One region of the Acidovorax sp. GW823-FHT05D11 genome, then DNA from elsewhere that is predicted to be linked to it. Evidence: predicted binding sites of a transcription regulator. Region 1 holds the regulator's gene; each other region holds the start of a gene.
The links. Region 1 encodes FNR, which switches genes on or off when oxygen is low (the NO sensors DNR and NnrR bind a similar motif). Its sites were predicted from a motif close to TTGATNNNNATCAA; they were not measured.
Positions count from the first base shown of each region.

Region 2: a site for FNR is predicted at 3,652-3,665, ahead of AC3RCE_RS01020 (universal stress protein). Genes of this name have one in related genera too.
Region 3: a site for FNR is predicted at 4,720-4,733, ahead of AC3RCE_RS05330 (oxygen-binding di-iron domain-containing protein). Genes of this name have one in related genera too.

Region 1 is NZ_CM179502.1:2,052,147-2,061,800, forward strand. Features, by position in the region: gene ccoO (cytochrome-c oxidase, cbb3-type subunit II) at 1-338, shown strand, start outside; gene AC3RCE_RS09410 (cbb3-type cytochrome oxidase subunit 3) at 351-488, shown strand; gene ccoP (cytochrome-c oxidase, cbb3-type subunit III) at 513-1,433, shown strand; gene ccoG (cytochrome c oxidase accessory protein CcoG) at 1,522-2,967, shown strand; gene AC3RCE_RS09425 (FixH family protein) at 3,040-3,321, shown strand; gene AC3RCE_RS09430 (hypothetical protein) at 3,373-3,666, shown strand; gene fnr (fumarate/nitrate reduction transcriptional regulator Fnr) at 3,732-4,454, opposite strand; gene hemN (oxygen-independent coproporphyrinogen III oxidase) at 4,641-6,023, shown strand; gene AC3RCE_RS09445 (sulfite exporter TauE/SafE family protein) at 6,029-6,787, shown strand; gene AC3RCE_RS09450 (cyclic di-GMP phosphodiesterase) at 6,998-8,296, shown strand; gene AC3RCE_RS09455 (sensor domain-containing protein) at 8,293-9,654, shown strand, end outside.
Region 2 is NZ_CM179502.1:208,025-217,678, reverse strand. Features, by position in the region: gene AC3RCE_RS01040 (phosphoenolpyruvate carboxykinase (GTP)) at 1-910, shown strand, start outside; gene AC3RCE_RS01035 (hypothetical protein) at 1,093-1,533, opposite strand; gene AC3RCE_RS01030 (LysR family transcriptional regulator) at 1,659-2,618, shown strand; gene AC3RCE_RS01025 (metallophosphoesterase) at 2,762-3,607, shown strand; gene AC3RCE_RS01020 (universal stress protein) at 3,719-4,141, shown strand; gene AC3RCE_RS01015 (TetR/AcrR family transcriptional regulator) at 4,259-4,882, opposite strand; gene AC3RCE_RS01010 (helix-turn-helix domain-containing protein) at 5,036-6,091, shown strand; gene AC3RCE_RS01005 (midcut-by-XrtH protein) at 6,389-6,967, shown strand; gene AC3RCE_RS01000 (LysR family transcriptional regulator ArgP) at 6,986-7,906, opposite strand; gene AC3RCE_RS00995 (D-amino acid dehydrogenase) at 8,027-9,364, shown strand; gene AC3RCE_RS00990 (flavodoxin family protein) at 9,410-9,654, shown strand, end outside.
Region 3 is NZ_CM179502.1:1,169,175-1,178,828, forward strand. Features, by position in the region: gene AC3RCE_RS05310 (cytochrome c biogenesis protein ResB) at 1-514, shown strand, start outside; gene ccsB (c-type cytochrome biogenesis protein CcsB) at 511-1,857, shown strand; gene msrP (protein-methionine-sulfoxide reductase catalytic subunit MsrP) at 2,014-3,018, shown strand; gene msrQ (protein-methionine-sulfoxide reductase heme-binding subunit MsrQ) at 3,084-3,734, shown strand; gene AC3RCE_RS05330 (oxygen-binding di-iron domain-containing protein) at 3,845-4,663, opposite strand; gene lptM (LPS translocon maturation chaperone LptM) at 4,798-5,007, opposite strand; gene cyaY (iron donor protein CyaY) at 5,020-5,349, shown strand; gene AC3RCE_RS05345 (penicillin-binding protein 1A) at 5,417-7,810, opposite strand; gene AC3RCE_RS05350 (pilus assembly protein PilM) at 8,079-9,158, shown strand; gene AC3RCE_RS05355 (PilN domain-containing protein) at 9,155-9,654, shown strand, end outside.

The DNA.
Region 1 (9,654 bases):
CGGGCGAGTTCGTGTACGACCATCCCTTCCAGTGGGGCAGCAAGCGCACCGGACCCGACCTGCACCGCGTGGGCGGCAAGTACAGCGATGAGTGGCACCGCATCCACCTGAACAACCCGCGCGACGTGGTGCCCGAGTCGAACATGCCCGCCTATCCCTGGCTGGAAAAGAGCGCGGTGGACCCCGCGAGCGTTGCGCCGCGCATGAAGGCGCTGCGCACCGTCGGCGTGCCCTACACGGACGAGCAGATCGCGGCATCCGCGGCCGACGTCAAGGGCAAGACCGAGATGGAGGCGCTGGTCGCCTACCTGCAAGTCATGGGCCGTGCGCTCAAGTAAAGGAGGTTCGCAATGGACATCACCACCATGCGCATCGTCGCCACGCTGGCCTCGATGGCCTGCTTCGTCGGCATCTGGGTCTGGGCCTACCGGGGCCGCAACAAGGCCCGGTTTGACGAGGCCGCTCGGCTGCCCTTTGAACAAGATTGACCCCCACCAGAACGAGAACACCCCATGAGTGACTTCACCAGCAATTTCTGGTCGGTCTTTGTGACCACGCTGACCCTGGTCGGCATCATCGCCTGCGGCATCCTGCTATGGATGGCAGGCCGCAAGAAGGTGATGGCCACGGCCGACAACACCACGGGCCACGTCTGGGACGAGGACCTGGTCGAAATGAACAACCCCCTGCCGCGTTGGTGGGTCTGGCTGTTCGTCATCACCATCGTCTTCGGCTTCGGCTACCTGGCCGCCTACCCAGGCCTTGGCAGTTTCACCGGCAAGCTGAACTGGACGCAGAAGGGCGAATACGAAGCCGAGATGGCCAAGGCCAAGGCTGAACTGGAGCCGCTGTATGCCCGTTTCGCCTCGATGAAGCCGGAAGACGTGGCCAGGGACCCGCAGGCCCAGGCCATTGGCGAGCGCCTGTTCATGAACAACTGCGCTCAGTGCCATGGTTCCGACGCGCGCGGCAGCAAGGGTTTCCCCAATCTGGCGGACGGTGACTGGCTCCATGGCGGGGCGCCCGAGAAGATCCGTGAAACGATCGAGAAGGGCCGTGTGGGCAACATGCCTCCCATGGCGGCCGCAGTGGGCACGCCCGAAGACGTGCGCAACCTGTCGCACTATGTGCTGAGCCTGTCGGGCAGCCCGCACGATTCGCTGCGTGCTTCGCTGGGCAAGTCCAAGTTCACGGCATGCGCGGCCTGCCATGGCATGGACGGCAAGGGCAACCAGGCGCTGGGTGCCCCCAATCTGACCGACGACGTCTGGCTGCATGGCTGGGGCGAGGCGGCCATTACCGCCATGGTCAACAACGGCAAGGTCAACCAGATGCCGGCCCAGGCCGACAAGTTGACGGAAGCGCAGATCGGCGTGCTGTCTGCGTACGTATGGGGCCTGTCCAACGGCAAGCAGGCTGCCGCGGTGCGCTGATCCGGGCCGGGTGGCGCGCCCCCTGGCGCTGCGCCCGGCTTTTTGCCCCATTGCTGAAGACACACCAAGCCAATAGGTCGACACCACCATGAAGCCACCCAGCGGGCCAGCCCGCAAGGTCATTCCGATTGCACCGGTTGCATCCGATGCCTCGTCCGAGGGCGAGATCGTCTCCTTGTACGAAGCGCAGAAGAAGATTTACCCGCGCTCCATCAGTGGCCTGTTCGCACGCTGGCGCTGGGGCATGGTGTTTCTCACGCAGCTGGTCTTTTACGGCCTTCCCTGGTTCGAGTGGGGGCAGCGCCAGATGGTGCTGTTCGACCTGGGGGCACGGCGGTTCTATATTTTCGGGCTGGTGCTCTATCCGCAGGACTTCATCTATCTCACGGGCCTGCTCATCATCTCGGCGCTGTCGCTTTTCCTGTTCACGGCCGTGGCGGGGCGGCTGTGGTGCGGTTTCGCCTGTCCCCAGACGGTCTACACCGAAATGTTCATGTGGATCGAGCACAAGATCGAAGGCGATCGCAGTGCCCGGTTGCGGCTGGACAACGGGCCCTGGAGCTTCGAGAAGATCCGCAAGAAGTTTCTCAAACAGGTGGTATGGATCACCGTGGCGCTGTGGACGGGGTTCACGTTCGTGGGCTATTTCGTGCCCATTCGTGAGCTCGGCGCGGAACTGCTGGCGCTGCAGGGCAACTGGCAGATATTCTGGGTGCTGTTCTACGGCTTTGCCACGTATGGCAATGCGGGCTACATGCGCGAGCAGGTGTGCAAGTACATGTGCCCCTACGCGCGCTTTCAGAGCGCGATGTTCGACCGGGACACCCTGATCGTGAGCTATGACGTGGAACGCGGCGAGCCGCGCGGCCCGCGCAACAAGACGATCGACCACAAGGCCAAGGGCCTGGGTGACTGCATTGACTGCACCCTGTGCGTGCAGGTGTGTCCCGTGGGCATCGATATCCGCAAGGGCCTGCAGTACGAGTGCATTGGCTGCGGACTGTGCGTGGATGCGTGCAACACGGTGATGGACAAGATGCACTACCCCCGGGGGCTGATCCGCTTTTCCACGCAGAACGGCGTGGCGCAGCGCTGGAGCCAGTCGCAGATCCTGCGGCGCGTCCTGCGGCCTCGCGTGCTGATCTACACCGCCGTGCTGGTGGCACTGTGCGTGGGCATGATGGCCAGCCTGGTCACCCGCACGCCGCTCAAGGTGGATGTGGTGCGCGACCGCGCGGCCCTGTCGCGCATCGTGGCGGGCGGCAAGCTGGAGAATATCTACCGCCTGCAGATCATGAACGCCACCGAAGGCCCCCAGCGCTACCGCATCGGCGCCCGCGGCCTGGACGGGCTGGAGGTGGCCTCTGAAGCCGAGGTGGACATTGGCCCCGCGGAGTCCCGGTGGGTGGCCGTGCGCCTGCAGATACCGTATGGCTCCGCGCCCCCGGGCTCCCATGCCGTGCAGTTCGATGTGCAGGCGGTGGGCGCTGCGGCCCATGTGACCGAGAAGTCCGTATTCCTGGTGCCCCGATGAGGCGACGTGCACCCCGGTGCACGGCCCCGGGGACGTTGTATGACCGAGAAGATTTTTGAGGAGCAAGCACCCATGCCATCCAATCCAGCCATCGGCTCCGCCCCCGCCACCGCTGCGCCCTGGTGGAAATTCGGCCACGTCTGGCTGATCATCGCCGGCCCTGCCATCGTCATCGTGGCGGGCTTTGTCACGCTGTGGCTGGCGATTTCGCGGCCAGACCCCGTGGTCGCCGAGGACTACTACCGCCAGGGCATCGAAATCAACAAGACGCTGGAGGCTCCGGAGAAGAGCCTGGCCCCGGCTATGAAGGGCCGCAACCACGCGGCGACACCGGTTCAGGACCAGCCACGCTGAAACCCCTGGCCGAGCAGCGGGTCTGCGCGGCCTTACCAGGAGACAACCCCGATGTGGACGCAACGCCTGATGTGGATTGCATGGCCCGCCTTTCTGATGGCGGGCGCGATGGAGATGCTGGTTTTTGCGATGGTGGACCCGCAGGACCTGCATTGGTTCGGGCAGCCGCTGGCCCTGTCGCGCCAGGGCGTCTACACGCTCGCGTTCTTTGCGTTCTGGGCCATCACCATGGCCTCCAGCGCGTTGACCACGCTGCTGGCAATGTCGCCCTTTGAACTCAACCGCTGCCCCGTGCCCGAAGGCGAGCGCCCTGATGATTGCCGAAAGACATCATCCTGCCCTTGAACAGCGCACCGGCCGGGCTCCGGTGGCAAGGCGTTGCCGGGACGGGCGGACCTGGCTCGCCTTGCTCAGTGGCAGGCGGACTGGTTGTTCACGATGCGCTTGAGCGCGTCGGTCTCGAGGATGCGGACATGGCGCTGCTTGACTTCGACAATGCCTTCTTCCACAAACTTGGAGAAGGTGCGGCTCACGGTCTCGAGCTTGAGGCCCAGGTAGCTGCCGATCTCCTCGCGCGTCATGCGCAGCACCAGCTCGGACTGCGAGAATCCGCGGGCGTGCAGGCGCTGCACCAGATTGAGCAGGAACGCTGCCAGGCGCTCCTCGGCACGCATGCTGCCCAGCAGCAGCATCACGCCGTGTTCGCGCACGATCTCGCGGCTCATGATCTTGTGCACGTGGTGCTGCAGCGCGGTGACCTCGCGGGACAGTTCCTCGATGCGGTCAAACGGCATGACGCAGACCTCGGCGTCTTCCAGGGCCACCGCATCGCAGGTGTGGTGGTCATTCACGATGCCGTCCAGGCCGATGATCTCGCCCGCCATCTGGAACCCCGTGACTTGGTCGCGTCCGTCCTCGGTGGCCACGCAGGTCTTGAAAAAGCCGGTGCGGATGGCATAAAGCGAGGTGAACGACTCACCATTGCGAAACAGCGTGCCGCCGCGCTTCACCTTGCGGCGAACTGCAACGACCTCGTCGATGCGGTGCAGTTGCTCTTCGCTCAGGCCCACCGGCATGCACAGCTCGCGCAGGTTGCAATTGGAACAGGCGACTTTGATGGTGAGCGGGTTCATAGGCACAGGGCGGAGTTAGGTTTCGAGCATACCGCCCGATGGCCGAAGAGGGAGTCTCTTGGAGGGCGGGCAGGCGACTGACATGCATCAAATTGTCGCTGTTCCGGCCACTCCATCACTTGATTCATGTCAAGGACATGGGGAGCAGCTTACGGCACAGTCAAGGTGTACGCAAGGATTCGCCCCATGACCGCTGTTTCGCCTGACCTGCTGCGCCGTTTTGACGTACCAGGCCCCCGCTATACCTCCTATCCGACGGCCGACCGGTTTGTGGAAGCCTTCGGCCAGGAGGACTACGCCCTCGCCCTCGAGCAGCGCCGCATGGGCACCCTGACCAAGGCGCTGCCCTTGTCCCTGTATGTGCACATCCCCTTTTGCGAGTCGCTGTGCTACTACTGCGCCTGCAACAAGATCATCACCAAGCACCACGACCGGGCTGAAGTCTATCTGCGCTATCTCAGCCGCGAGATCGATCTGCACACGGCGCACTGCGGCACGGGCCAGGTGGTGAGCCAGCTGCACCTGGGCGGCGGCACTCCCACCTTCCTGTCGGACGATGGCTTGCGGGAACTCATGGCGATGCTCCAGCGCAGCTTCACCCTGGCGCCGGGCGGGGAGTACTCGATCGAGGTGGACCCCCGTACCGTCAATGCCGACCGGCTTGCCGTGCTCGCGGAGCTTGGATTCAACCGGCTGAGTTTTGGCGTGCAGGATTTTGACCCCGAGGTCCAGAAGGCGGTGCACCGCATCCAGCCCGCCGAACAGGTGTTTTCGCTGGTGGAATCCGCGCGCTCGCTCGGCTTCGAATCGATCAATGTGGACCTGATCTACGGGTTGCCGCGCCAGACGCCGGAGTCGTTCGACCGTACGCTGGCGCAGGTGGTTCAGTTGCGGCCTGATCGCATTGCGCTGTATGCCTATGCCCACCTGCCGGAGCGGTTCAAGCCCCAGCGCCGCATCCTCTCCGCCGAACTGCCCGCAGCCTCCGGCAAGGTGTCGATGCTCTCCCGTTCGCTCGACGCGTTCATGGGCGCCGGCTATGTGTATGTGGGGATGGACCACTTCGCGCTGCCGGAGGACTCGCTGGCCGTCGCCAAGCGGCAGGGCCGCCTGCACCGTAACTTCCAGGGCTACAGCACCCAGCCCGACTGCGACCTGATCGGCCTGGGCGTGTCGGCCATTGGCAGGGTCGGCGCCACCTACAGCCAGAACGCCAAGACCCTGGATGAGTACTACGACCTGCTGAACCAGGGGCGTCTGCCCGTGGTGCGTGGCTTGGCCCTGACGCGGGACGACCTCGTGCGCCGCGCCGTCATCATGTCCTTGATGTGCCAGGGAGAACTGCTGTTCGAGCCCATGGAACAGGCCTGGCTTCTCGATTTTCGGCACTATTTCTCCGCCGAACTGGCGCAACTCGACACCATGGCCGAGCAGGGGCTGGTCAAGGTGAGGCCCGACGGTGTCGAGGTCACGGCCATGGGCTGGTTCTTCGTGCGCGGCATCGCCATGGTTTTCGACCGATATCTGCAGGCAGACCGCAACCGCGCGCGTTTTTCACGCATCATCTGAATCCCATGCTTGCAACGGTTGCCTCGACTGCCTTGTTGATGGGGCTCGTTGGCGGGTCCCATTGCCTGGCCATGTGCTCGGCACCTTGTGGCGCCGTGGTGGGGCAGGGGAGCGCGGGCTGCGCATCCGCCCCGGGCGCCGGGGCGCCGGCGGAGGGGGCTCCCCCGAAGGTGCAGGCGGTGCGGTGGGCACCGCGCGGTGGCGTGGCCCGGCGGGCCGTGGCCTTTCATGCGGGCCGCCTGACGGGATATGCGCTGGCGGGCGGGCTGGCCGCCCTGGCCATGGACAGCCTGGCGTGGCTCACTCAGCAGACCATGGCACTGCGCCCGGCGTGGACCTTGATGCACGTCGCGGTGATGGCGTGGGGGCTGATGCTGATGGTCCAGGCGCGGCAGCCGCTCTGGGTGGAGCAGGCGGGCCGTGGCGTGTGGGAGCGCGTGAGGCCTCTGGTCCGTGCACCGGGGGGCATTCTTGCCGCGGGGTTTCTCTGGGCGCTGATGCCCTGTGGCTTGCTGTATTCGGCGCTGCTGGTGGCTGCCTTGAGCGGAGGGCCCCTGGAGGGCGCATTGTCCATGGCGCTTTTTGGCATTGGCAGCGGCGTCTGGCTGGTCGGCGGGCCCTGGGCCTGGACGCGGTTGCGGGCCCGGCTCAACACCGTGCGCGCGGACTGGGGGACGCGCGCCGCCGGTGGCCTGCTCTGCGCGGTGGCAAGCTGGGCACTGTGGATGGACCTCGTCTACAAACCCTCGCTGTGGTGCCGCTAGCGTGCATTCGCGCCGCGGCGGCCTGAGGGCGCGGCGGTCTCGGTAACCCACATCCCCATGAGGGGGATTGCCCCGCCCCGCGCCTTCGGGCAGGCAAGTGTTGCCGTGCCGCCGCGGCGCGGGTGGGCTCCTTCGACAAGGCCTTCGAACTGGCGATAATCTGTGTAACTATTGGTGGCATTCACGTCTCCATGTTTCGCGCGCCCCGAAGTGAACTCCTCCATCCTCATCGATATCAGCCAACTGCGCGTCGGCATGTACATCCAGCTCGATGTGGGCTGGATGCACCATCCGTTCCCGGTGAGCAGTTTCCGGGTGGCATCGGCGGACCAGATCGCGACGTTGCGGGAACTGGGGCTCACCGAGGTGCGATACGTCCCCAAGAAAAGCGATCCGGAGCAAAGAGAGCTGGTTCCGGCCGCCTGGAGCGTGCCGGAGATGACGGTGCCCTCGGCCCAGGGACCGGATGCCCCCGGCGCCACGGCCACCGTGGACCCGGAGGCGCAGCGCCGGCGCGAATTGCTGGAGGCGCAGAACCGCACCTTGGCGGCCTGCAACCAGCGGTTCGGAGAGGCCACCCGGCAGTACCAGGCACTCGAACGCGTTGCGTCCGAGCACCCGGACCAGGCCCGCACCAAGGGCGATGCGCTGGTGGCTGGCTGCGTGTCGGAACTCCTCGAGAACGGTGACTCCGTCATCCGGTTGCTGTCGGAGGGCGTTGGCGAGCGCAATGCCCTGCACCCCATCAACGTGATGGTGATCTCCCTGCTGCTGGGCCGTGCCCTGGGCATGAAGAGCTCCGAGCTGCATGATCTCGGCATCGCGGCCCTGATCCATGACCTGGGCAAGCTCAAGCTGCCGCCGAACCTGCGCCAGCCCACACCCTCGATGATCCCCATGGAGCGAACGCGCTACGAGTCCCACGTGGGCGAGTCCGTGGCATTCGCCACGCGCATGGGGCTGCCCGAAGCGGTGCTGACGGCCATTGCGCGGCATCACGAAATGGCCGACGGCAGCGGGTTCCCCCTGCGGCTGTCGGGGCCTGACCTGGGACGGGCGGGGCAGGTGCTGGCGCTGGTCAACCGGTACGACCGCATGTGCAACCCGGCCAACGGCGTGGATGCGCTCACGCCCCACGAGGCGTTGTCCGTCATCTTCGCGCAGCTCAAGGCGCGCTTCGATTCCGTGGTTCTGGGGGCATTCATCCGCATGATGGGGGTGTACCCGCCGGGCTCCATTGTCCAGTTGGTCAATGACCGCTATGCGATCGTTGCCTCGGTCAACTCGTCGCGGCCCCTGCGGCCCAAGGTCATCGTGCACGATTCCCGTGTGCCCAAGGACGAAGCACCGATCCTGGACCTGGAAACGGTGCCCGAGCTGGGCATCCGGCGCAGCCTCAAGCCCGCGCAGCTGCCGCGCGATGCGCTGGGCTATCTCTCTCCCCGTCAGCGCATCTGTTACTTTTTCGAGCGTGCGGTCAGTCCCGGCAATGAAGAGGCAGGTTCGTGAGGGTTTCGCAATCCCACGGCTGGCTTGACGCGCTGCAGGAAGCCGTCTGGCTTGTCGATGAGGCCAGCCTGCTCATCCTGCACGCGAATGCCGCCGCGCAGCGGCTGGTAGGGACCCCCGTGTCCGCCATGGTCGGTGCATCGGTGCTTGGCCTGGCCACCACGCCGCAGGACCAGGCGTTCTGGGGGGAGCCGGCCGAGGTGGTGGCGGGCGGCATCCATTCCCACACCCGTCTTCTGCGTGCGGATGGCACGCTGGTGCCCGTGGACCGGCAGGTAAGCCGCGTGCCCTGGGGGGCGGCGGGCGGCGATACGGTGTACATGCTGACCATGCTGGACCGCAGTGCCCAGGAGGCCACCGAGCGCGAACTGGAAACCCTGCTGTCCGAACTGCGCGCAACCCTGGACTCCGCGGCCGACGGCATGCTCGTCTGCAGCCTTGATGGCCGGGTGCGGGCGTTCAATCAGCGCCTTGCACAGCTGTGGAACATTCCGCGCGACCTGCTCCTTGAGCGTGACGACGGGGCGGTGTATGCCCACATGGCCACGCAGGTGAACGATGCGGCGGCCTATTCGGAGCGCCTGGCCGCGATTGCGCGCGAGCCGATGCAGGAGAGCACCGACATCCTGGTGCTGCGCAACGGCGCGGTGCTGGAGCTGCGCACGGTCCCCCAGTTCAGCCAGGGGCGGCCGGTGGGGCGTGTGTACTCGTTCCGGGACATCACCCGGCAGACCGAGATACAAGCCAGCCTGCGCCTTGCCGCCAGGGTGTTCGAATCCAGCCTGGACGCGATCTTCATCGCCGACAGCCAGCACCGGGTCCTGCGCATGAACCCGGGATGCGAGCGCCTCGTGGGCCCGTCGGCCAAGTCGTTCGAGGGCAACACGGCGGCCTCCCTCTTTGGCGGCGGCCCCGATGCGGCGTTCATGGAACAGGTGCTGCAAGGTTGGTCCAGCGAAGGCTTCTGGGAAGGCGAACTGTGGCTTCCCCGGGACAACGGGACCTATTGCGCGGTGCAGCTGTCGTGGGTGGCGTTGCGCGACGACGAGGGGCGGCTGGTGCAGAGCATCGGCTTCATGCGCGACCTGACGCTGCAGCATGCGGCCCAGAAGCGCATCGAAGAGCTGGCGTACAGCGATGTGCTCACAGGGCTGCCCAACCGGCTGCTTCTGTCGCAGCGGGTGGACACGGCCATCCAGGGCGCCCGCCAGAGCGACACCGGTTTCGCGATCCTGTTCCTGGACCTCGACCGTTTCAAGATCATCAATGACTCGCTGGGCCATCCCTTTGGCGACCGGGTGCTGCAGCTGGTGGCCGAGCGATTGCAGGCCTGCCTGCGCCAGACGGACATGCTGTGC
Region 2 (9,654 bases), 1.8 Mb from region 1:
TGAAGCCGGCTACTTTGGCGTGGCCCCCGGCACCAACATGCACACCAACCCCAACTGCATGAAGAGCCTGGACAAGGACGTGATCTTCACCAACGTGGCCCTGACCGACGACGGCGACGTGTGGTGGGAAGGCATGGAAAAGGACACCGGCAAGCTCCCGGACCACCTGATCGACTGGCAAGGCAAGGACTGGACGCCCCAGATCGCCAAGGAAACCGGCGCCAAGGCGGCCCACCCCAACTCGCGCTTCACGGTGGCCGCCACCAACAACCCGGCGCTCGATGCGCAGTGGGACGACGCCAACGGCGTGGCGATCGACGCCTTCATCTTCGGCGGCCGCCGCTCCACTACCGTGCCCTTGGTGACGGAAGCCCGCACCTGGACGGAAGGCGTGTACATGGCCGCGACCATGGGCTCGGAGACCACCGCCGCCGCCTTCGGCGCCCAGGGCGTGGTGCGCCGCGACCCCTTCGCCATGCTGCCGTTCTGCGGCTACAACATGAGCGACTACTTCCAGCACTGGCTGAACATGGAAGGCAAGATCGCCGCCACCGGCAAGGCGGTGCCCAAGGTCTTCTGCGTGAACTGGTTCCGCAAGGACGAGGCCGGCAAGTTCGTCTGGCCCGGCTACGGCGACAACATGCGCGTGCTCAAGTGGATGATCGACCGCATCGAAGGCCAGGCCCAAGGCCAGGAAACCATGTTCGGCGTGGCGCCCCAGTACGCCGAGATCAACTGGACGGGCCTGGATTTCAGCGCCCAGAAGTTCGACGCCGTGACCAGCATCGACAAGGCGGCCTGGGCCGATGAGTTCAAGCTGCACGATGCCCACTTCGAGCAACTGGCCTACCACCTGCCCACGGCCCTGCTGGATACCAAGGCCCTGCTGGAAAAACGCCTGGCTGCATAAAACCCTGTTCTTCCCAGTCCGAGAAACCGCCCCTTCTGCCGAACGGGCGGTTTTTTCATGGGCCGGCGCCAGGGGGAAGACAGGCCAGGCGCAGGACAGCCGGCCCATGAAAAAAGCCGTGGCGAGCGTTCGCCACGGCTTCAAGGGGATCGGGACGGCCGCGCCGGCCGCGCAGCGCGGTCTCAGTAGTACGTGCGGATATCGTTCACCGTGGGGATGCCCATTGCATGGTTCAGTTCAGCCATGATGCGGGGATCCTTCATGGCGACTTGCCAGGTGCGCTCGTCGTCCGCGGCGCGGCGGCGGTTTTCCGCCCAGGCGCGGCCTGCCACGCGCAGAGCGGCGCCAGCACGGCGTGCCGGGGCGGTCAGCAGGGCCAGGGCGGCGAACGCCACCAGCCACAGCACCATCCACGCGGCCAGCAGGTGGCCTTCGCTCCAGGTGTCGATGACCTGGTTGGCCACGACCAGCAGTGCCGACACGACGGCCGCGAGCAGCAGGGTGGCGGCACCACGGGCGCCGTCAAAGTTGGCGGCCACGCTCTTCAGAGCGGCGGCGGCGTTTTCGGCGCGGACCACGCCGGGGTGTTCAGTGGGGTAGTCAACGTGTGCAAAGCTGGTCATTTCGGTTTCCCTTTTCTAACGCTTGTGGCGAGATTGCCGGGCGATGGGGTGATATTAGGGTTTACCCTTTGCATGTTCAAGTTTATATTTTGAATCATTGATATTCATAATGGTGATGAATTGCCATGACACCCTTGAACTTCCGCTCGCTGGACCTGAATCTGTTGCGCGTCTTCGACGAGGTGATGGCCGAGCGCAGCCTCACGCGCGCGGCGCACAAGCTGTCCATCACCCAGCCCGCCGTGAGCAATGCCATGCGCCGGCTGCGCGACGTGCTGGGGGATGAACTGGTGGTGCGCAGCGGCCAGGGGGTCGAGCCCACGCCCCGCGCCTTGGCGCTGTGGCCCCCCGTGCGCGAGGCCCTGGCCCATCTGCAGGACTCCCTGGCGCCGGGGCGCTTCGAGCCCGCCACGGCCGAGTCCACCTTTGTGCTGGCCATGGCCGATGCCACGGCGGCCACGCTGGTTCCCGCCCTCGTGGAGATCATCGAGCGCGAGGCCCCCGGCATTTCGATCCGGGTGCTGCCCCTGACCACCCGCGACCCCCGACGCCTGCTCGACGAGGAAGCCGCCGACATGGCGGTGGGCTACTTTCCGGCCGTGCTGGCGGACCTCACGGCACGCGCGCAGTCGGGCGGGGCGGTCGCGTTCGAGAGCCGCCGCCTCTACGACGGGGAATACGTGTGCGTGATGCGCCAGGGCCACCCGCTGGCGGACGCGCCGCTCACCCTGGACGCCTATTGCGCTGCCCGGCACATGCTGGTGAGCTTTTCCGGCCGCCCTTTCGGTTTCATCGACGAGGCGCTGGCCTCCCTGGGCCGCGAGCGCAAGGTGGTGATCACGGTCAACCAGTTCTTCACCGCCGGGCGCGTGGTGTCGGGTTCGGACCTGCTGACGGTGCTGCCGCGCCACTTCGTGCCCGTCACGGGCATCTCCGACGCGCTGGTGCAACGGGCCCTGCCGCTGGACGTCCCGCCCGTGCACGTCGATGCCCTGTGGCGCCGCCGCGGCCCGCAGCAGGCGGCGATGACCTGGCTGCTGCACGCCCTGGCGCGCTCGGCGCGCCGCACCTTTCCCGAACCGTGAGGCCCGGGCGCGGGCATCCCGCCCACCCACCCCAGCGCGGCCTGCCGCGGCAGTGCCTTGCGGCGGGATCTGGCGCATTTCGGGGTGCCGCCAGGGCATTCGCTTCGCCCCTTCCCACCCCGAGCCCGTAGACTGCGCGCTCCATGAACATCCAGCTGCTGTCCGATCTGCACCTTGAGGCGCACCCCCATTTCATCCCCGAACCGGCCCCCGGCGCCGATGTGCTGGTGCTTGCGGGGGACGTGGGCTCCTACCAGCAGGGCTCGCTGCTGCAGGACGATGACTTCGGCCTCGCCCGGTTCTCGCCCCTGGCCCCGTACGCGGGCTGGCCCACGCCGGTGCTCTTCGTGCCCGGCAACCACGAATACGACGCGCAGGATTTCGATGCGGCCCACCAGCGGCTGCGCAGGACCTGCGAACGGCTGGGGATCACCTGGCTGGAGCGGGAGGTGGTCACTCTTCAAGGTGTCCGCTTCGTGGGCACCACGCTCTGGAGCGATTTCGACGCTTTGGCGGACCACGAAGGCACCACCGACCTGGTCAGGCGCCTGAAGCTGCGCGACAAGGCTTTCCGGGCGGCGAATTTCTATCTGCGCAAGACGGGCGGCACCCGCCATGCGCAGCCATTCCTCGCGGAGGCCGTGCGCGACCAGGCCCTGGCCTGCCAGCAGTGGCTGGCCGACGCGCTCGCGGTCCCGTTCGACGGGCCCACGGTCGTGGCCACGCACTTCGCGCCCAGCCTGCGCAGTGCCGACCCGCGCTACGGCATGGTGCCGGGCACGGCGGGCTTCTGCAACGCGCTGGACGCCCTGCTGCCCCGCGCGCAGCTGTGGCTGCACGGGCACCTGCATGCCCCGAGCGACTACACGGCACGGGGCCTGCGCGAGGACGGCACGCCGTGGCAGTGCCGCGTCGTGGCCAATCCGCTGGGTTATGCGCGCAAGGGCGAGCAGGCGGCGTTCCAGGCGCAGTGCTGCATCACCTTATGATCGGTGCACGGGGCCCTGCCGCCCCGCAGTGCAGAGGAAAAAACATGACCCAGGTCAAGACAACAGAAGTCCGCGCACGTTAGTCTGACCCATTCCTTTTCGGAGAACACCATGAACATCCTGCTTGCTGTCGACGGCAGCGCCTACACCAAGAAAATGCTGGCTTACCTGGCCACCCACGAAGAACTGCTGGGGGGCAACCACCAGTACACGGTGCTCACCGTGCAGGCCCCGCTGCCCGCGCGTGCCCGCGCGGCCCTGGGCAAGGAAGTCGTGGAGAACTACCACGCCGAAGAAGCCGAGAAAATCCTGGCGCCCGTGTGCAAGTTTCTCGCGCGCCACGGTGTGGAGGCCAAGCGCAGCGTCAAGGTCGGCACGGTGGGCGAGAACATCGCCAAGGTGGCCGACAGCGGCAAGTTCGACCTGCTGGTGATGGGCTCCCACGGCCACGGGGCCCTGGCCACCCTGGTCATGGGTTCGGTCACCACGCAGGTGCTGGCCCACAGCAAGGTGCCCGTACTGCTCGTGCGCTGAGCCCCGCCGCCCGGCGCAGGCCGCGCCCTGCCTCGGCAGGGTTTTTCGCCCGCAAGACAAGAAAGCCCGGCATGCCGGGCTTTCTTGCGAGGTGCGAAACGCCGGAACGGGCTGCCGCTACCGCGCAGCCAGCCCGTCGAAACAGGTGCGCACCACCAGATCCACGATCTGCGCATCCGAATACTGGCCGCCTTCCTTGAGGAAGCTCACCACCGGGTCACAGGCCCGCGCATACAAGGTGTACAGCACCACCAGCGGTGGCAGCGTGGGGTTGATCACGCCCTCGGCCTGGGCCTGGGTGATCCATTCGCCGATCTGGTCGCTCACCGCCACCAGGCCGTTGAGATAGTCCTTGTTGGCCATGAGCACCGCGCGCAGCGTGGAGTTGCGGCTGGGCAGCAGCGGCATTTCATTGCTCAGCAGGCGCTCCAGCGACCAGCGCACCAGCGCATGGAGCTTTTCGAGGGGTGGCGTTTCGGCGGGCAAGTCCGCCAGATAGGCCCGCACCCGCGCCAGGATCTGCACCATGGCGGCGCTGCACAGCTCTTCCTTGCTGCAAAAGTGCTTGTACAGGCTGGCCTTGGCAATGCCCACGGCGTTGGCCACATCGTCCATGGTCATGGCGTCGAAGGCCTTTTCGCCCAGGAGCTGGCAGGTGGACTGGAGGATGGCATCCTCGCGCGCCTGGTGCATCTGCTCCTTGAACGAGGCTTTGGGGGGCTGCGTTTGCATGGCGTCCATTTTATACATCACAGTAAAAAAATAAATGACCAAGTTGCAATGCAACTACGTCGTTCACGTTTTCTCCAGCAGGAATCGTGCCGCGGGCCTGGGCGCGAGGGCGGGCAATCTGCGCTGGTGCACTGCAGCACCCGCCCCCATAATCGCGCCGCCATGTCCACGCCGCACGCCCTGCCATCGACAGTTTTCACCACCGACCAGGGTTCCGGCGAAGAGCGCTTCGAGGCCTGGCGCAGCAGCATTTCGGTGGTCTTCGATGTCGCGCCGCTGGACCGCGATCCGCTGGAGAGCTTCAGTGCATCGGTCACCGCCAGCCACCTGGGCGCCCTGCTGGTGGGCGACCTGCGCTTTGGCCGGCAGCAGTTCTCGCGCGGTACGCCGCGCGTGGCGCGCGACGGGGTCAACCACTACCTGGTGCAGTGGTACCGCAGCGGCGGGTTCGTGGGCCAGCACGACGACGGCGTGGACATGCAGGTGCGCGCGGGCGACATCACCGTGTTCGACCTCGGCCGCACGCAGCGCACCTACGCCAGCCCCTCGCACGTCCTGTCCATCGTCGTGCCCCGCGAGATCGCCGACGAGGCCTTTTGCAGCCCCTCGGCCGACCTGCACGGCACGGTGCTGCGCGGCCACACGGCGCTGGGCGGGCTGCTCAGCGACTACCTGCAGTCGCTGCATCGGCGGCTGCCCACCGTCACCCTCCCCGAGGCGCCCGCCGTGGTGCAGGCCACCACGCAGATGCTGGCGGCCTGCCTGCGCCCGGGCCGCGACACCCTCGCCCAGGCGGAACCACAGATCCAGGGTGTCACCCTCGGACGCATCCAGCAATACATCGCGCAGCACCTGGGGGCCCCGCTCAGCCCCGAGCTGCTGAGCCGCACGTTCGGCGTCTCGCGCAGCATGCTGTACCGGCTGTTCGAGCCGCTGGGCGGCGTGGCGCACTACGTGCAGCAGCAGCGCCTGGCCCGGGCGTTCCACGCGCTGGCCAACCCGGCCAACCGCCGGCTGCGGGTGGGCGAGATCGCCACGCGCGCCGGGTTCACCAGCGAGGCGCATTTCAGCCGCGCCTTTCGCACGACCTTTGGCCTCACGCCCAGCGACGTGCGTGCCATGGGGCGCGGCTGGCAAGCGCCCCGCAAGGGCCCGGACGGCGCCAGCGGGCAGACCACCGCCGAATACGCGGACTGGCTGCGCGGCTTGAGGGTGTAGCACCCGCTTTTGCCGATCCCTCGGCGGCACGGGCAGTCAAGCGCCCTGAAACGCACAGTCAAGCCGCGGCGTGAATGCTGCCTAGCATGCGCGGCAGCCCTCCTTCGCTTCTTCTCCGTGCGCGCCACCATGTTCCTTGTCCGCGGCATCGCCGCCGCCCTTTTCGCGGCCAACCAACCGGCGCAGCGTGGGCTTGGCCTTGACCGACGGCGGCCCGGGTCCCGTCGCAGGGCTCGCGCGTCACTCCCAAAACAATAGCTACTCACCCTTTTAAAACAAGCGCTACAAGGCAATTTCATGCAAAAAAACCATCCCTCCCGTCACCCCGCAACCGCCCCACGCATCGCCCTGCTGTGGGCCGCCGCCGCTGCAGCCCCCGCCGCCTGGGCCCAGGGCGCGCCCGTGGGCGCGGTGGCCTATGCCCCGCTGGCGGCCCCGGCCGCCGTGCCCACGCTGTCGCAATGGGGGCTGCTGGTGCTGGTGCTGCTCCTGGCCGCCGCGGCCCGCCACCTGCTGCGCCACGCGGGGCACGGCGTGGTCCGCGCCATCGTGCCGGGGCTGCTGACCTGCGCGGCGCTGCTGTGCATGCCGTGGGGCGGACAGGCGATCGCGGTGCCCTCCAGCGATGTCCCGCTGGACAACCCGGCGGGGGGCGTGGCCGACATTCCCGACCACCCCGACCTGGAACGTGCATTCGCCGACTACCTGCACGCCTACGAGGTGCGCAACACCACGGACCGCCCCCAGCGGATCACCGCCGTGGGCGTGACCGCCGCGCACCGCATCCAGGGCCCGGGTGATGAGACCCGATGCACCGTGGGGCAGACGCTGGCACCCATGGCCTCGTGCCATCTCGTGGTGGGCCGGCCGCACTGAACGCAGCCGCCGCCCCGGCTAGGCCGCCGGCGCCTCGAGCGTGCGGGCGGCCGTGGCCGTGAGCGCGGCCGTGAGCGCGTCCAGCACCGCCGACTCCAGGTTCCAGCAGTGCCAGTACAGCTGGATCGGCAGCCTGCGGCCGGGCGCCAGGTCCACCATGCTGCCGTCGGCGATGGGCCCGCGCGCCAGCAGCTCGGGCACCACGCCCACCGCCCAGCCGGCGGCCACGGCGCGCATCTGCGCCTCCGACCCGGGCACGAACAGGTGGTTGAGCGCCACGCGCTTGAGGCCGAAGGCACGGGCCACGAATTCGGCGGCCATGTCGTCCTTGCGGTTGAACGACAGGAACGGCACTTCGCGGAAGTTGTGCGGCGTGAGCCCCTGGGGCAGGTGCTGCTGCGCATAGGGCGCAGACGCCACCGCCACGTAGTGCATGGCGCCCAGAGGCACCATCTTGCAGCCGCGCAGGGCCTGCTTGAGCGTGGTCACGCAGCCCAGCACCTGGCCGGAGCGCAGCCATTCCTGGGTGAAGTCCTGGTCGTCCACGATGATTTCGAGCGGCAGGCGCTGGCGCACCAGGTCGTGCAGCGCGCCCATGGCCCAGGTGGCGATGCTGTCGGCATTGATGGCGATCGAGATGCGTTCGTCCTCACGCGTGCCGCCGGGGGCGCTGGGCGCGAGTTCGTGCAGGTCGCGCTCCAGGTCGGCGCGCAGCAGTCGCAGCTGCTTGGTGTGCTTGAGCAGCAACTGCCCCGCCGAGGTGGGCCGCAGCGGACGGCTGCGCACGATGAGCACCGAGCCCACCTGCGCCTCCAGCGCGCGCAGGCGCTGCGACACCGCCGACTGCGTGACATTCAGGCGCTGTGCGGCGCGTTCGAAGCCGCCTTCCTCGACGATGGCGGCAAGGCATTCCAGGGCTGCGGGGTCGTAGGTGCTCATGGGGTCTTCCGGGGGGCTGAAAAGGGCGTGGCCAGGGTTGCTTTATTAGGTGGACTGATGTTTTTGCATCAAGTTTAATTTTGCTTTTAGTCCAACGCAATGTCGCGCACACTGCGCCCCATGAAAACCATCATCCTGGGCGCCGGCATCATCGGCATCAGCACCGCGTGGCACCTGCTCGAACGCGGCCACGAGGTCATCGTGGTCGACCGCCAGCCCGATGCGGCGCTCGAAACCAGCTTTGCCAACGCGGCGCAGATCTCGGTGAGCTACTGCGAGCCCTGGGCCAACCGCGAGGCACCGCTCAAGGCGCTCAAGTGGATGTTCGACAAAGAGGCGCCGCTGCTGTTCCGCCCCCAGATGGACTGGCAGCAATGGCGCTGGGGCCTGCAGTTCCTGGCGCAGTGCAACGACGCGGCGTTCGAGCGCAACGTGCAGCAGATCGTGGCGCTGGGCGCCTACAGCCATGCCGCGCTCAAGGACCTTGTGACCACCACGGGCATTGAGTACAACCGGCTCGAACGCGGCATCGCCCACTTCTACACCGACCAGAAGTCCTTCGACGCCGCGGGCCATGCGGTGGAGCTCATGCGCAAGCACGGCGTGCAACGGCGCCTGGTGAGCCGCGACGAACTGCTGCAGATCGAGCCCGCGTTCAAGGCCTACGGCGACAAGATCACCGGCGGCACCTACACCAGCACCGACGAGAGCGGCGACGCGCGCGTGTTCACGCAGGAACTCGCCCGCCGCTGCATGGCGCGCGGCGCGCAGTTCCTCTATGGCCACGACGTGCTGCGCCTGAACAAGATCGGCAACGCTATTGATTCGGTAGCTGTCATGGCACGCCAGTCCAGCGGCGGGGGCAAAAAAGACTTCATCCTGAAGGCCGACGCCGTGGTCGTGGCCTGCGGCTCCTACAGCGCGCCGCTGTTGCGCAGCGTGGGCGTGGACCTGCCGATCTACCCTGGCAAGGGCTACAGCGCCACGTTCCCGCTGCTCAAGCCCGAGGGCGCGCCCATGGTCTCCACCATCGACGACGGCAAGAAGATCGCCATGAGCCGCCTGGGCAACCACCTGCGCGTGGCGGGCACCATCGAACTCAACGGCTGGGACCTGACGCTGGACAGCACACTGGCCCGCGCACGCTGCCACATGCTGTCGCGCCGCATCGAGGCCATCCTGCCCGGCGTGTGCGACACCCGCACGCCCGAAGAAGGCGGCGACCCGCAGTACTGGACCGGCCTGCGCCCGGCCACGCCCACCAACATCCCGTTCATCGGGCAGACCCGCGTGGGCAAGCTGTGGGTGAATGCGGGCCACGGCACGCTGGGCTGGACGCACGGCGCGGGCTCGGGCAAGGCGCTGGCCGAGCTCATCAGCGGCGAACAGCCCGCGATGAACTTCGGCTTCCTGGGCGACGAACGCGTGCGCGCGCCCCGGGCCGTCGCCACGGCCTGAAGCCACTGCCAGCAGACACGGGCCGGGGCCGTTACGATCCCGTCCATGCCTGCACCGCACTACCTCTTTCTCACCACGTCCACCCGCGAGCCGGGCCACACCGGCAACACCGAGTGGCTCGCGCGCCAGGCGGCCGCCGCGCTGCCCCCGGGCACCGCGCAAACCTGGCACCACCTGGCCCGCATGGACCTGCCGCCCTTCGTGGACCAGCGCCACACCTCGGGCACCTATGCGCCGCCCGAAGGCGACATGAAGACGCTGCTGGACGCCACGCTGGCGGCCACGCACAT
Region 3 (9,654 bases), 880 kb from region 1:
GCAGGCGGTCTCGGACTTCATGGAGGCGAATGTGCCGGAGGCCGAGCGCGCGCGCGCCGGTGAAGTGCTGGTGCGCATTCTCAATGGCACGCTGTTTGAGGTGGCCCAGCTGTCGCGCCAGAACGCGGGCCTGCCGCGCCTGCCGCAGGATGAACAGACACGGGGCTTCATGACCCAGGCCGTGCTGTCGCTCAGCGACGCGCAGATATACCCCGCGCCACTGGCGTTCGAGCTCAAGGACTTCACCCAGGTGCAGGCCAGCGTGTTCCAGGTGGCCCGAGCCCCTGGCAAGAACATTGTCTATCTGGGTTGCGCCTTGCTGATCCTCGGTGTTTTTGCCATGCTGTACGTGCGCGAGCGCCGCGTCTGGGTCTGGGTGGCGCCGCAGGGCGGCGGCAGCCACGCCACCATGGCGCTGTCCACGAACCGCAAGACCATGGACGGGGACCAGGAGTTTGTACAGCTCGCACAGAAACTGATCGGGGCCGGCAAGGCCCCGGAAGGCACCGCATGAACACCGCCACCGGCAACACGAATACCGCGATCACCCTGAATGAGGGGTTCTTCGCCCGCCGCAACTGGTTCGACTGGCTGTTCGCGGCCATCGTGGCGGTGGGCGGCCTCTATGCGCTGCAGCGCTACGGCAGCTACATGGATGTGTACGAAAAAGGCATCCTGCTGGGTGCCATTCCCTGCACCATCTGGCTGGGCTGGTTCTGGCGGCCGCTGCGCGTGCTGATGCTGGTGGTGACGGCGGTGGCGCTTTTTGCCATCGGCCTGTACCAGCAGGACGGCGCGGGCAGCCTGGCGCGCGCGGACACGGTGTTCGGCCTCAAGTACTTCCTGTCGAGCCAGTCCGCCATCCTCTGGATGAGCATGCTGTTCTTCATCAGCACCGCGTTCTACTGGATTGGCATGTTCTCGCGCGGCGAAGGCAGGACCATGGGCATGCTCGGCTCGCGCATCGCCTGGGTGGCCGTGGCCATGGCGCTCATCGGCACGCTGGTGCGCTGGTACGAGAGCTACCTCATCGGCCCGGACATCGGCCACATCCCGGTGAGCAACCTGTATGAAGTGTTCGTGCTGTTCTGCTGGATGACGGCGGCGTTCTACCTGTACTACGAGCAGCAGTACGACACCCGCGCGCTGGGCGGCTTCGTGATGCTGGTGGTGAGCGCGGCGGTCGGCTTTCTGCTCTGGTACACCGTGGTGCGCGAGGCGCATGAGATCCAGCCCCTGGTGCCCGCGCTCAAGAGCTGGTGGATGAAGCTGCACGTGCCCGCCAACTTCATCGGATACGGCACGTTCGCGCTGGCTGCCATGGTGGCGTTCGCCTACCTCATCAAGCAGCAGGCCACCGAAACCCGCTGGTACAAGCTGGCCCCCCTGTGGCTGCTGGGCGTGGTCCTGTGCTTCGAGCCCATCGTGTTCCGCCAGGGCGCCACCGAGAACGGCGGCAGCTACTGGATGGTGTACTTCGGCATCTCGGCATTCATCGTGGCGGGCATCCTCTTCGGCCGCAAGCGCATCGCGGCGCGCCTGCCGTCGTTCGAGATCCTGGACGACGTGATGTACAAGTCCATCGCCGTGGGCTTTGCGTTCTTCACCATCGCCACCGTGCTGGGGGCGCTGTGGGCGGCCGAGGCCTGGGGCGGCTACTGGAGCTGGGACCCGAAAGAGACTTGGGCGTTGATCGTCTGGCTCAATTACGCGGCCTGGCTGCACATGCGCCTCATGAAGGGCCTGCGGGGTACCGTCTCGGCCTGGTGGGCGCTGGTCGGCCTGGCGGTGACCACGTTCGCGTTCCTGGGCGTGAACATGTTCCTGAGCGGGCTGCACAGCTACGGCACGCTGTAGGCCCGCGGCTGCCCGCACGCCCCTGCCCGGCAGGCAGGCAGGCGGCGCCTGCAACTATTGTGTCTTCGGTGTAACCTGAACGGCCCAGGGAACGAACTAGCAGTTGTTCCGCTCTATCGCAGAGTCCGTTTCAACCGAGAACCACCGGAGACACCCATGCTGATTCCATCCCGCGAACCGGGTTTCAACCACCCGCATTCCTCCGAGATCACGCCGCGCTCGGTGTACGAGGAGCGGCGCAGGATGCTCCGGCTGATGGCCGGCGGGGCGGCGGGCGCGGCACTGGCCGCCTGGGCCGGGCGCGAGGCGCTGGCACAGCAGGGCACTGTCGCGCGTCCTGGCAAGCTGGCGGCGCTGGCCAGTGCGAAGTCCACCGTGCCGGGCGCCATCTCGATGGAAAAGCTCACCGACTACAAGGACGCGAGCACCTACAACAACTTCTATGAGTTCGGCACCGACAAGGCCGACCCCGCCCGCAATGCTCACACCCTGAAGACCACGCCATGGACCGTGGAAGTCGAAGGGCTGGTGAAGAAGCCTGGCAAGTACGGCATGGAAGACCTGCTCAAGCTCAGTGCCCAGGAAGAGCGCATCTACCGGCTGCGCTGCGTGGAGGGCTGGTCGATGGTGATTCCATGGGTGGGCTATTCGCTGTCCGAACTGATCAAGCGGGTGGAACCGCAAGGCAGCGCCAAGTATGTGGAGTTCGTGACGCTGGCCGACAAGGCCACCATGCCGTTTGTCGGCTCGCGCGTGCTTGACTGGCCCTATGTGGAGGGCCTGCGCCTGGACGAGGCCATGCACCCGCTGACGCTGCTGGCGTTCGGCATGTACGGCGAAGTGCTGCCCAACCAGAATGGCGCGCCGGTGCGCCTGGTGGTGCCCTGGAAATATGGATTCAAGAGTGCCAAGAGCATCGTCAAGATCCGTTTTGTCGAGAAGGAGCCAGGCACGGCGTGGAACAAGGCGGCCAAACAGGAGTACGGCTTCTACTCCAACGTGAACCCCGAGGTGGACCACCCCCGATGGAGCCAGGCCACCGAACGGCGCATTGGCGAAGACGGCCTCTTTGCCAAGAAGCGCAAGACGCTGATGTTCAACGGCTACGAAGCCCAGGTGGGGCAGCTGTACGCGGGCATGGACCTCAAGAAGTTCTACTGACCGCCGCGTCCGCCCGGCTCCGCCGTCACGTCCGGTGGCGAAAGCCCGGCCCGGCCCTTACCCCCATGCGAAAACTGCTGCTCCATCCTGCCGCCAAGCCCGGGGTGTTCGTGCTGTGCCTGCTTCCGCTGGCCTGGCTGGTGTATGCCGCGGCCGCCAACGAACTGGGGGCCAACCCTGCCGAAGCCCTGATCCGCGCCACGGGCGACTGGACGCTGCGCGCGTTGTGCCTGGTGCTGGCGGTGACACCGCTGCGCGTGCTCGCCTCCACGCCCCAGCTCGCGCGCTTTCGGCGCATGCTGGGGCTGTTCGTGTTCTTCTATGGGTTGCTGCACCTGCTGAGCTACGCCTGGTTCGACATGGGCTTTGATGTGGCCGACATCGTGCGCGACATCGTCAAGCGGCCCTTCATCCTGGTAGGGTCCCTGGCGCTGCTGGTGCTCACGCTGCTCGCCGCCACGTCGTTCAACCGCGCCATCAAGGCGCTGGGTGCAAGGCGCTGGCAGGCCCTGCACCGCAGCGTGTACGCGGTGGCGGGGCTGGCCATCCTGCATTTTTTCTGGATGCGCGCGGGCAAGAACGATTTTGGCGAGGTGGCGGTCTACGCGGTGGTGCTCGCGGCCCTGCTCGGCTGGCGGCTGTGGCACCGGCTGCGCAAGCGGCAGGCGGCGCAGGGGGCGGCGGCTCCCCGCCGGACGGCCGCTGGGGCCCGGTAACGCAATGCGGATGGGATGCTAGATCGATTGCTATAAAATATATAGCTAGCTGCGCTTGCCAGTAAAGCGCCAGGCCCTGTTTTTATTGAAGATCGAGCAAACGGCCCGTGCTACCGCCCCAGCCCGGGCCGCAGCTGCCGGGTCACCGGATCGATGTAGCTGGTGGGCAATTGGTAGGCCCGGTCGTCGAACAGGTCGATGCCGCACATCAGGTTCTCGATCCAGTCCATGAAGTCGCTGATGGCCTGCTTGCCGATGATCGGCGCGCCGTGCTGCGGAACGAGCATGGAAATATCGAGCTGCCGCGCCATGCGCACCCACAGCCGCAGGATCTTGTTGGAGACCATGTAGCGGCGGTGAAACCCCTCCATGCGCGGGATGTGCGCCTTGAGGTCGGTCACCGGCACGCGTGCCTCGGCACCGGACATCATGGACACCCCCAGATCGCCCGTGAACAGGATGCGGCTGACCGGGTCGTAGAAATGGAAATTGCCTTCGGAATGCATGAAATGCGCAGGCAGCAGCACCAGTTCATGGCGGCCCAGCGGCAGGTGGCCGCCGCTGTCGGGCACCCCGATGACCCGGTTCTCCGTCTTGCCGACCTTGGTGAAGTGCGGGGCGAAACGCTCCCACACGCGCGAGATCACCAAGTCTGCCTTGGTGCTGGTCATCCACCGGTCCAGCGAGGCAATGATGTCCGGGTCCGCGTGCGAGGCGATCAGGTACGACAGCTTGTGTGGCGGGAAATGCTTGGTCATTCCCATGAACAGCTCGTTGAAAGCGAGGTTGCCGCCGGGATCGATGATGGCGCCCGTGTCGTCGTCCACGATCAGGAACTGGTTGGCCTGCACGGCCTGGCCGTCTTCCTCGATGAGGTCGGTGAACATCAGACAAGCGTGATTCTTGTCGCGGTAGAGTTCCAGGGCCATGGCCATCCTGCAGTGCGATAAAGCACGGACTGTACGATTGACCCTTCGAGGTGTCCTTGATGGAAATCAAGCACCTCGGCATTGGTAGTGGCAGCCAGGTGGGCCGCAGGCCCCTGCCGGCGATTCGCCGCGGCTTAACGCGGCTGCGATGCGGCAGCCGCCGGTGCCTGGGCGGGCGTGGTCGTGCCGACGCTGGGTGTCAGGGTCTGCGGAAGGGTTGCGCGCTGTGCAGCCGCGGGGCTGCTGGGAAGATACAGGGGGCCTCGCTGGCCGCAGCCGGCGAGGGCCGCCGTACTGGCGGCAAGGACAAGCGTCCTGACTAGAATTTGGGAAGCTATCAACATGCGCAAATTGTAATGACCGACCTTGAATTCCTGGACCACGCCGAAAAACTGCTTCTGGCCGTCGAGCGCAGTTGTGATCGTATCAACGACGCGACCGAGGCCGATGTGGACGCCCAGCGCTCGGGGGGCATGGTGACGCTGACCTTCCCCAACCGCAGCCAGATCGTGATCAATCTCCAAAAGCCGCTGCACGAGGTCTGGATGGCGGCGCGCTCCGGTGGCTACCACTACCGTTTCGATGGCCAGGCATGGCAAGACACCAAGGGCGCGGGAGAGTTCTTTGACTGCCTGAGCCGTGACGCAGCCCGGCAAGCGGGCCTGCCGCTGCAGTTCTCGGCCTAGGGAAACCGCCTCAGCCTGGCTCAAGCTTGCTGCCCCCCAGGCTGGGCCTCTGATAGTCCCGGCCGTGTCAGTTGCGGAACAGGTCCAGGATGCGGTTTCGCTCCTCCGCCGGGGGCGGTGCGTGCGGGGCCACCGCCGGTGACGCAGAGCGGTCATCAATGCCCACACTGGAGATGCCGCTGTGGCGGGCGTACTCCTCGTAGAACCACTCCCCGCCGACGTTGACGACGCCAGCCGGCACCGTGGGTTCCATGACAGGCACACCCTTGAGCGCGCGTTCCATGAAATTGATCCATACCGGCAGGCTGAGCCCGCCCCCGGTTTCGCGGCTTCCGAGGTTGCGGGGCGTGTCGTAACCAATCCAGGTCACGGCGGCGATGGTGGGCTGGTAGCCGGCGAACCAGGCGTCAACCGAATCATTGGTGGTGCCGGTCTTTCCGTAAAGGTCCGGGCGCTTGAGCGTGGATTGCGCGCGCGCGGCGGTGCCGGACCGTGTCACCTCCTGAAGGAGGCTGTTCATGATGAAGGCGTTGCGGGCGTCGATGGCGCGGGGCTGCTCGCTGGTCACCGGTGGCGTTGTTTCCGAGATCACGCGGCCCTTGTGGTCCGTGACCTTGGCGATCAGCCAGGGGTTCACACGGTATCCGCCATTGGCGAACACGGAATAGGCGGTCGCCATCTGCAGCGGCGTGACCGAACCCGCGCCCAGGGCCATCGTGAGGTAGGCCGGGTGCTTTTCCGCATCGAAGCCAAAACGCGACACCCATTCCTGGGCCGTCTTGGGGCCCACGGCCTGCAGGATCCGGATCGAGATCATGTTCTTGGACTTGGCCAGGCCGGTGCGCATGCTCATGGGCCCGTCGTACTTTCCGTCGTAGTTCTTGGGCTCCCACGGCTGGCCGCCCGTGACGCCGGCGTCAAAGAACAGCGGGGCGTCATTGATGACCGTAGCGGGCGTGAACCCCTTTTCCAGCGCCGCGGAATAAATGAAGGGCTTGAAGCTCGACCCCGGCTGGCGCCAAGCCTGGGCCGCGTGATTGAACTTGTTCTTGTCAAAGTCAAACCCACCCACCAGGGCCCGGATCGCCCCGCTGCGCGGGTCCAGGGCCACGAACGCGCCCTCGACTTCAGGCAGTTGTGTGATCTCCCAGGCGTTCTTGGGGGTCTTCACGACCCGGATCACCGCACCTCGGCGAATCTTGATGTTCGGCGGTGCCTTGTCGCTGAGGCCCGACTGCGCGGGCTTCAGGCCGTCGCCGGTGATCTCGAGGTTGTCGCCATTGGCCCGGGCCGCAATGATCTTGCGGGGAGAGGCTTCCAGAACGACGGCGGAGAGGACATCCCCGTTGTCCGGGTGATTGGCCAATGCGTCGTCAATGGCATCCTCGACCTCCTGGGCTGCAGTGGGCAAGGCCACGAACTTCTCCGGCCCCCGGTACTGTTGTCGCCGCTCGTAGTCCATGATGCCCCGGCGCAGCGACCCATAGGCAGCTTCCTGCTCTGCCGCGTTGAGGGTCGTGTAGACATTCAATCCCCGTGTGTAGGCCTCGTTGCCATACTGAGTGAAGATCAGCTGGCGCGCCATCTCGGCGACGTACTCCGCATGGATCCGGGTGTTGTCCGGTCCTGACCGGATTTTGAGTTCTTCCTTCTTGGCGTCCGTGGCCTGCTGGGCTGTGATGAATCCGTTCTCCTCCATGCGCTCGATGATGTACAGCTGCCTGGAGCGCGCCCGTTTCGGATTGCTGATCGGGTTGTACGCGGAGGGCGCCTTGGGCAGGCCGGCCAGCATGGCCGCCTCTGCCACAGACACGGATTTCAATGGCTTGCCAAAATACGCCTCCGAGGCCGCCGCAAATCCATAAGCGCGATTGCCGAGATAAATCTGATTCATGTAAATTTCAAGAATCTGATCCTTGCTCAGTAAATGCTCAAGCTTGAATGTCAGTAAGATTTCGTAAATTTTGCGTGTAAATGTTTTCTCTGAAGAGAGGTAAACATTGCGTGCAACCTGCATCGTGATGGTGGATGCTCCCTGGCTTTTCACGCGGCCCAGATTGGCGAGACCGGCGCGAACCACGCCCTTGTAATCAACGCCGCCGTGTTGAAAGAAGCGGGCATCTTCAATGGCCAATACTGCGTCCTTCATGACCTTGGGGATTTCTCCAATGGGGGTGAGATTGCGGCGCTCTTCCCCAAATTCGCCGAGCAAAGCACCTTCCGCTGAATAGACGCGCAGGGGCAGCTTGGGCCGGTAGTCGGCAAGATCGGAAATGTCCGGCAGGTTCGGGTAGGCGACGGCCAGGGCCACGGCGATGGTCAGCGCCAGCCCGAAAGCGGCTGCAGTTGCCAAGCCTGCGATCCAGAGGATTGCACGCAGGAACCAACGAAGCCAGGTGGGACGGTGGGGAGCGGGGGAGGAGTCCGGCTTGTCGGTGGACTTCGATGGAGAGGGCGGCATATCGCTCCGGAGGGGTAGGACCCCCCATTATAAAAATGTCTGCTCCTGAGCACGGAAAATCGCAGCGCCGTGCGATGAGCAGGTCGCCAAAAGGCGCGCCACCCTCCCCAAACGGTCTTGCAAAGCGCGAAAAATTCGTCTGCTTTTGGCAACGCTCCGCAAGTGTTACGCGGGGAAAAATCTTTGCTGGAGAACTATCTTACTGATAGCATTCATGTGAAGTGTTAAGTTTTGTTGCCTCATTTTGGCAAGTTACAGGGGACCAATCTTGAGCTCAATGGGGTCTTTGTTCAGTCGCCAGTCTGCGCCGCTGCTGGGAATCGACATCAGTTCTTCCAGCGTCAAACTGGTCGAGCTGGGGCGTGATAAGGCGGGCAGTCTGGTGCTGGAGCGCTGTGCGATCGAGCCGCTGGAGCGCGGGTGGATCGCCGATGGCAACATCGAGAAGTTCGATGAGGTCGCTGATGCCCTGCGCCGACTGGTCAAGAAAAGCGGCACGCGCACGAAGAACGTCGCCTTGGCGTTGCCGCCGTCGGCTGTCATCACCAAGAAGATCACGCTGCCAGGCGGGATGACAGAACAGGAACTCGAAGTTCAGGTCGAGTCCGAGGCCAATCAATACATTCCCTTCTCCCTCGACGAAGTGAGTCTGGACTTCTGCGTCATCGGGCCCAGCAAGAACGCTCCTGGCGATGTGGACGTCCTCATTGCCGCGTCGCGCCGCGAGAAGGTACAGGACCGGCAAGGTTTGGCGGAGGCAGCCGGGCTCAAGCCGGTGGTGGTGGACATTGAATCCCACGCGTCCCGTCTGGCTGCAGGCCGCCTGATTGAGGCGTTGCCGAAGAAGGGGGTGGATGCCATGGTCGCACTTTTTGAAGTGGGTGCCCTGACCACGAGCATGCAGGTCATTCGCAACGAGGAAGTTCTTTACGACCGCGACCAAGCATTTGGTGGGGCGCAACTTACACAACTGATTGTTCGCCAGTACGGGTTCTCCATCGAAGAGGCCGAAAGCAAGAAGCGAAATGGTGACCTTCCTGAAGATTATCAATCTGCCGTCCTTCGACCTTTTGTAGACAGCATGGCACAAGAAATTGGCCGGGCATTGCAGTTCTTCTTCACGAGTACACCCCACAACCGCGTTGATCACATCATGTTGGCCGGAGGATCTGCTCCATTGCCAGGCCTTACAGAAGCAGTGACCCAGCAGACCGGATTCGCGTGCAGCGCCGTCAATCCATTTGACGGCATGGAAATTGGAAGTTCCGTTCGTTTGAAAAAAATGGTGCGTGAAGCACCGTCGTATCTGACCTCATGCGGTCTGGCCATGCGGAGGTTCCTGCAGTGATATTGATCAACTTACTTCCTCACCGGGAAGCTGCGCGCAAACGTCGAAAAGAGGCCTTTCAGGCCACGATGTTTGCATCATTTCTCATTGGTTTGGCTATTGCGGGTGCGATTTACTGGTGGTTTCAGATGATGATCACAGCCCAGCAGGAGCGAAATACATTCTTGCAGAGCGAAATTAAAGTTCTTGAAGGGCAGATCAAGGAAATCGCGACGATTGAAGATGAGATTGCTGCTCTGCGAGCAAGGCAAAAAGCTGTAGAAGATCTCCAATCTGACCGCAATCTGCCCGTTCATTTGCTCAATGAGCTTGTGCGTCAGATACCGGAGGGGGCGTATGTGACCAGCATCAAGCAAACTGAGCAGGTCATTGCCATGCAAGGCGTCGCTCAATCCAATGAACGTGTTTCTGAGATGCTCCGCAATCTCACGGATAACACCCCGTGGTTATCGAAGCCGGAATTGGTGGAGATTGTGGCAAGTAACGTTGCGCTTTC